Regions from separate parts of the Cellvibrio polysaccharolyticus genome, predicted to be linked through region 1. Evidence: predicted binding sites of a transcription regulator. Region 1 holds the regulator's gene; the other holds the start of a gene.
What was found. The regulator sigma-54, encoded in region 1, starts transcription at its own class of promoters, with help from an activator protein. The targets are predictions, from matches to a motif close to TGGCACANNNNTTGCNNT.
Positions count from the first base shown of each region.

Region 1 (3,612 bases):
CAGCAATCGCTGTTCTGTAGCGATGGCTTCGGCCAGATTGGTGTGTTTGTCACTCAGCGGATGTTTGCGCCGGGTTTCACTGAATCTTTGCACCAGCACATGGGGTTGCGCATCGAGAAAGAGCACCTGAAACGTCATGCCGGCGGTTTTCAGCGAGTCGATAACGTCGGGGAATTCCGTCAAATCTTGCCAGGCGTTGCGTACATCAATACCAATAGCAAAGCGCTGCTCATTATTTTGATGGGCCTGAATCTGGGCAATCAAGGGTGGCAGCAGGCTGATCGGTAAATTGTCTATGCAATTAAAGCCAACATCTTCCAGCACGTGCAAGGCAGTACTTTTTCCTGAACCTGACAGTCCGCTGACGATGACGAGATGCATAGTAAAATCCTGCTCGGCGTATTAAGGAAAGATCCGCTGAAATCCTGAAACGGCTCCGGTTATCCAGGGCGTGGCTCAGGATGAATAAAAAAAACGTTCAGGGCAAGCGGCAAATTCCGGTGCCGGTTAAATTATGAAACAGCCGCCTGAAAGAGAGCCTGATCACTGTCCGCCTGGCGCAAGGAATCACGAAAACCCGCGTCATTAAGCGAACGAGCCAGAGAGGATAGGGTATCAAGGTGTTCTGCATTAGCATTTTCCGGTACCAGCATAGCGAATAAAATATCCACTTTCTGGCCGTCAATTGCATCAAACTCAATAGGTTGTTTCAGAGTAATCAGGGCGCCTATCGCTTTACTGCCGCATTCCATGCGGCAATGCGGTAAGGCTATCCCGAAACCGATGCCGGTAGATCCCAGGCGTTCCCTGGCTATCAGCCGACGAAAAACTTCATCGGCATTAATAGAGGGTACGGCGCGTGCAATGGTATTGGCGAGAATTTCCAGGGTGCGTTTCTTGCTAACACCTTCAATAGCACACAGGGTGCGATCGGGCGTAATCAGTTCCGGGATTGTCATGGTTAACGATGGCTACGTAATTTTTCTTTGTGTTTAATCAGTTGGCGATCCAGTTTGTCCGCCAGTTTATCAATGGCCGCATACATATCCGCTTCTACGGCATCAGCAAATAAATCCTTACCGCTGACGTGCACCGTGGCTTCCGCTTTTTGATCGAGGTGATCAACCCCAAGGATGACATGCACAGAAGTAATTTTGTCGTGGTGGTTATCCAGCTTTTCCAGTTTGGTTTCTACGTACTGCTTAAGGGCTTCAGTGACTTCCAGGTGATGGCCATTAATCGTAATCTGCATGGATACTTCCTCTTTGTTGGCGATATCAATGGATTTTTCAATCCGTCTTTTTATCTGATTATTTACTCTTTTATTGGTTCGCATTGAACTTCAAATTTGAGAATAAATAACGTTTCCTGATCGGTGCGATTACATCAACGATTTCCGCTCGTTGGACGGCGGGATGTTTAACGACTCCCGGTATTTTGCAATAGTGCGACGGGCTACCTGAATTCCCTGCTCGGCCAGCAGGTCGGTGATTTTACTGTCGCTCAATGGTTTTTTCGCATTTTCGGCGCTGATCAGTTTTTTAATCAGTGCACGAATCGCGGTTGAAGAACACTCGCCACCACCTTCAGTGCTCACATGGCTGGAGAAAAAATACTTCAGCTCAAAAATGCCTTGCGGCGTGTGCATGAATTTTTGTGTGGTTACGCGTGAAATAGTGGACTCATGCATCTGCACAATTTCTGCGATGTCGTGCAGCACCAGCGGCTTCATGGCCTCGGCGCCGTATTCAAGAAAGCCGCGTTGTTTTTCAACAATACAGCTGGCAACTTTCAGCAGGGTTTCGTTGCGGCTCTGCAGGCTTTTTAAAAACCAGCGCGCCTCCTGAAGGTTGTCTTTCAAAAAAGTGTTGTCGCTACTGGAATCGGCGCGCTTGACCATAGAGGCATAGTTGGCGTTGATTCGCAGGCGAGGTGCGATATCCGGGTTCAGCTCGACGATCCAGCGGCCATCGCGTTTTTCAACAAACACGTCCGGTACTACATATTCGGTATCGCCACTGGCAATAATGTCACCAGGGCGGGGGTTCAACCCCTGGATGAGCAAAACTGCCTGGCCCAGTTCATTTTCCTTGAGCCGGGTTTTGCGCATCAGCTGGCGATAGTCGCGGCTGCCAAGCAGCGGCAAATAATTTTTGCAGATGGTTTTGGCGGCTTCGAGGAAGGGCGTATCCGTCGGGAATTGTTGCAGTTGCACCAGCAGGCATTCGGCAAGGTTCTGGCTGCAAACGCCGCAAGGGTCAAATTGTTGCAGGCGATGTTGAACGGCGACCACTTCGTCCAGTTCCAGCTCTTCCAGTTCGGCAGCCAGGCCTTCAAAAATATCGTCCAGAGAAACCGACAGCATGCCGCCAGGTTCAACGGCGTCGATAATGGCCAGCGCAATCAGATAATCGCGATCGGAAAATGGCGTGAGGTTCAGTTGCCACATCAGGTGGTCGTAGATGGAATCGACCGCAGCCCGACGGCTTTCGAAGTCGTTGTCATCATTTTCAAAGTTGCTGCTACCGGAGCTGGATGTCTGGTAAACGTCATCCCAGCTGGTATCTACCGGCAAGTCGGTAGGGATGGATTCATTCCATTCGCCCACGACATCACTTTCGGAAAAGCCATCGCTTTCATTGAAGCTGTCAGTTTCCCGGAAGTCACTGTCGTGATCAGAGAAGTTTTCGCTGCTGTCAGACGAAGAAGAGTGGGCATCACTCAGCGGGCGGTCACCCGGCAGGTCAGCGGCTATTTCAGCCTGGCGTGTGTAATCAAGGTCGTCTTTTTCGGCGGATTCAGGAGGGTTGTCGAAGCTGTCTTCCATCTCCAGCATCGGGTTGGAGTCGAGGGCTTCCTGTATCTCCTGTTGCAGATCCAGTGTGGAGAGCTGCAGCAGGCGAATGGCCTGTTGCAGCTGCGGAGTCATGGTCAGTTGTTGACCGAGCTTTAACTGGAGAGATTGCTTCATCGTTTAAAAAGCTGATCCTGCTTAGACGAGAACAGTGGTCGATGAAGTAGAGTTTAGACAGCCTTGATCTCGCAAGCAACAAGGCTAAGCAATGTTTGTGCCTTGTTGTGTGTTATTTGCAAAAGTCAAGGCCCTGGCGTCAAATAAATCTTCAATCAAAGGCGGAAATTCTCGCCCAGATACACCTCACGCACTTTGTTATTGGCCAAAACTGTCTCGGCAGTGCCTTCGGCGATAATGTGACCTTCACTGACGATATAGGCCGTTTCGCAGATATCGAGGGTTTCGCGCACATTGTGATCGGTAATCAATACCCCGATACCGCGATCTTTCAGGTGTCTTACGATTTGCTTGATGTCATTGACCGAGATGGGGTCAACCCCGGCAAAAGGTTCATCCAGCAAAATAAAGCGGGGCTCTGTGGCCAGGGCGCGGGCAATTTCCACCCGGCGGCGTTCGCCACCTGACAGTGCCATGCCGAGACTGTCCCGAATGTGAGTGATGTGAAATTCCTGCAGCAATGAGTCCAGTTTGGCCAGACGCTGCTTTCTGTCGAGATCGCTACGGGTTTCCAGAATTGCCATGATGTTGTCGGCTACCGACAGCTTTCGAAATACCGAAGCTTCCTGGGGTAAATAACC
Region 1 covers NZ_PRDL01000001.1:1,498,358-1,501,969, forward strand. Annotated here, with positions in the region: gene rapZ (RNase adapter RapZ) at 1-381, opposite strand, end outside; gene ptsN (PTS IIA-like nitrogen regulatory protein PtsN) at 513-959, opposite strand; gene hpf (ribosome hibernation-promoting factor, HPF/YfiA family) at 962-1,252, opposite strand; gene C4F51_RS06415 (RNA polymerase factor sigma-54) at 1,382-2,971, opposite strand; gene lptB (LPS export ABC transporter ATP-binding protein) at 3,127-3,612, opposite strand, start outside.

Region 2 (3,612 bases), 1.2 Mb from region 1:
GAGCGCGCGCCAATTCGTCGAGCAATCCGTCAAACAGCACCAGCACCAGCTGATAAGGTGACGAGGAGGCCGCACGCACTTCCAGATCGACCGAGCGATAGCCTTCGTAGCTTTCATTAATTTGATAATTACTCATCAGAACATACCGAAAGTAGATTCCATGGCAGACATGGTCTGCATCATGCTGGTGTATTGTTTAAGGTAACGACTGTAGTAGTTGTCGTACTGCTTTTGTAAGTTGTCGAATTGGTCATCCATGCGACGCAACATCAGGTTGAGGCTTTCCTTACGGGTTTTCATCACACCATTGGCGCTGTTGGTGTAGGGCGTGATGCTTTTATCAATGGTTTCCAGCAGGCCGCCCTTATCTTTAAACAGTTTTTCAAAGGCTTCTGGTTTTTCGGCCAGAGCTTTTTCAAAACGGTCACTATCAATGGTCAGTTTGCCGTTGCGATCACTGGTAATACCAAAATCCATCAGCGTGGCACCGCCATAATTGCCGCGTAATGCCTGGTTGAGCATATTCTCAATGGCGCGGATGCTGCTATCACCCGCCAATGGCCCACGCGTTCCGTTTTCGCCACCGCTGGCGGTCAAGGTGTCAAAACTGCTCATCAAGGTATTCAGCGCGGTGACAAAGGATTGCGCCTTTTCTTTGGTTGCCGTTTTGTCCTGATCAATACCGACGGTTAGCGGTTGGTCGCCTGGCTTGTGTGCCTTGGTAAAGGTGAGGCTGACACCATCAATAATTTCGTTAAAGGTGTTGCTGGCATTGGTCAGCTCCATACCGCCTTCACCACCCAGACGAACTTTGGCATCCTGCGCCTGGCTCAATTCACGGCGATTGGTCAGTGCGGTATCGAAAGCGCCGCCACTGGTATTGCTGGTGCTCAGGGTGATGGCATTGTCGGCACCGGTTTTTTCACTGGCCAATACCAGCGAAACCTGTCCGTTACTGCGCACCAGCGTGGCTTTAACGCCGGTGTTATCACTGGCTTTGTTAATGGCAGAAGCCAATTCAGCCAGCGAGTTGCTACCGTCTTCATTGTTATCAATGGTGCTCAGGTCGATGGTGAAACTTTTATCGCCCTGGCCAATGGTAAGGCTGCCGCTGGTATCAATATCACCGTCCTGCAATCCTTCAATAGAAAACTGATGACGGCTGGCAAGTTGCTCAACAAAAAAATCGTAGCTGCCCTGAATGGCTTTGAGACCGACGCTGGCCGTGGCGATACCTTCGTGGCTGAGCGCGGCGCTGTTTACCAGCATGTTGCTGGTGAGGGACTTCAACCCTTTAACCGCCGAGCCAAAGGTTCGTAGCGAACTTTCCAACGTAGTCACAGCGCTCAGCTGTGCCTTGTAACGGGCTTCGGTGCGATTGGCTTTCGCCAGGGCACTTTGCACTTCGTAGTTGGCCAGCTGGGTAGCCTGCTGCTTGATGTAGTCTGAATCAATTGCCATAGAGGGTACTCCTGTAAAGAGATTAGCAAGTTCGATGCCAAGGGCTGACGGCCTTGTAAATAGCGGCTTTCAGCGTTTTTTAGCCAGAAGATGTTCTTCCGCATCGCTGTTTGTCATGGCCAGGGGGAAAATTTGTTTCCGCGTGGTCGCGGTGGTTGACGCTGTTTTACAAAGGCGACAAAAAGGCAGAATTTATTAAGCGGGAGGCAGAGGAAAAGGCGGTGGTTCGGCTGGAAAAATAATCAGAAAAATTGCGGGGAATACAACTGGGCATCGCGCTGGTTGTCGAGCAGTTGGGTAAGGATGTCATTGTGCATGGCGAGCAACTTGCCATTGCGCTCGTTGAGGAATTTGCACTGGCTGGTGAGCTGGCCCAGTTGCTCCCACTGCTGGCGAATAGTGCCACGGCGGGTAGCGGCGTATTGCTGGAAAAACTGATTCATCGCCTGGCCGCCACTGCCCAGGCCAAAGGCGCTGAGAATTTTGCTGCGGCGCTGCGCCCTGCCGGACAAATTGGTCAGCAGGGTAGCGATATCGTTGTTGAGTGCATCAATTTGCGGGCAGTGATGAGCGAGCAGCGCCTGATGCAGCTCGTGCATCAGTGTTTGTAGCCGGGTGTAGTCAGCGGTATCCAGCTGAATATCCTGTTCGGCAACCTGTAAAAGCTGCTCACGTCGATTCATGCATCGCTGCCGCTGTGATAAGTCACGATGCTGCTGGCAAGAGCGGCGCTGTCGGTGGTGATATCGCCGCGTTGCAGGGCCAGTTTAATGGCGGCAACTTTGTCGAGATCTATATCCGGCAGGCGGCCAATGGCCTCCTGCAACTGCTCAAGGCGAGGCTCGCCGGATGCGTTGCGCAGCGCGCTGTCTTTGGCGGCCGGTGCGGCATCGGTTTTGATGGCAGGGCGGGTTTCTGCCTGAACACTGTAGCCTGGCTTGAGGTGCCTGCTGATTTCCATGCTTACGTCCTGAAAAAAGGTGTTACTACCGAAAGGCGACCGCCTGCGGCACGGACTTAAATGGTAACTGAAAAAAAATCTGCAGATAACGCCAGGAGTTTGCCGACAATACAAAAAAAGGTGCCGGATTAACCGTTAGTGCCGTTATTACGCCACCAGCTCTGGGCTGCGAGGCCATCCTGAATTTTTTGCTCCTGCTGCGTCAGCAGCTGTTGCCACTGGTTCATTTTGTGATCAATGACATGATGAACCACTTTTTCACTGCGCATCGCCTCCATCAATTCACCGCGAATGCGGGTCAGATTCTCTTCGGCGAGGTTCAATTCGCGCTGCTGCAGCTCAATCATCTTGTGCAGCGTCATCTTGTATTTCTGCTGGTTGTCGCGTTGCAGAGCGGTGCTCATCGGCACGGTAAAGCCGCACAAGCGGTTGAGGCCGGTAATATTATTGCGGTAGCGCTGACAGAGATTTTGCTGGTAAGTCACGGTGCCGAGCATTTGCTGTACGCGAATACCGCGCAGGCTGGCCAGCCGCGAGAGAGTTGCAATGCGGGCTTTCATGGTCATTTCATCAGGCCTTGCATGGTGTTAACACTTTGTTCAAGGTCGGCGCTGGCGTTGACGTCCTGTCGCAAAAACCGCTCCATCATCGGCGCCAGCTGTACCGAGCGATCGGTCTTGTTGTCCATGCCCGGGGTGTAACCACCGAGCGGGATCAGCTCGCGAATTTTCTCAAAGGTGCTGTAATACTCTTTGAACTGGCGCGCTGCCTGTAAGTGGTGCGGAGCGCTGACCTGGCTCATGCAGCGGCTGACCGAGGCGGCAATATCAATCGCCGGGTAATGGCCCACATCGGCCAGATGGCGCGACAGCACAATGTGACCATCGAGAATCGCCCGGGCGCAGTCCACAATCGGGTCCTGCTGGTCATCGCCTTCGGCCAGCACGGTATAGAGTGCGCTCAAACTGCCGCAGGCGCTTTCGCCGTTGCCGGCGCTTTCCACCAGCTCTGGCAGCATGCCGAACACCGACGGCGGGTAGCCTTTGGTGGCGGGCGGTTCGCCGAGCGCCAAAGCAATTTCCCGCTGCGCCATGGCGTAACGGGTCAGAGAATCGACCAGCAGCAAAACGTCCTTGCCCTGATCGCGAAAATAGGCGGCGATGGTGTGGCAAAGTTCGGTGGCTTTGAGG
Region 2 covers NZ_PRDL01000001.1:273,268-276,879, forward strand. Annotated here, with positions in the region: gene fliS (flagellar export chaperone FliS) at 1-136, opposite strand, end outside; gene fliD (flagellar filament capping protein FliD) at 136-1,461, opposite strand; gene flgN (flagellar export chaperone FlgN) at 1,704-2,144, opposite strand; gene flgM (flagellar biosynthesis anti-sigma factor FlgM) at 2,141-2,422, opposite strand; gene C4F51_RS01240 (flagellar FliJ family protein) at 2,551-2,982, opposite strand; gene fliI (flagellar protein export ATPase FliI) at 2,985-3,612, opposite strand, start outside.
Region 2: a site for sigma-54 is predicted at 1,484-1,501, ahead of fliD (flagellar filament capping protein FliD). Genes of this name have one in related genera too.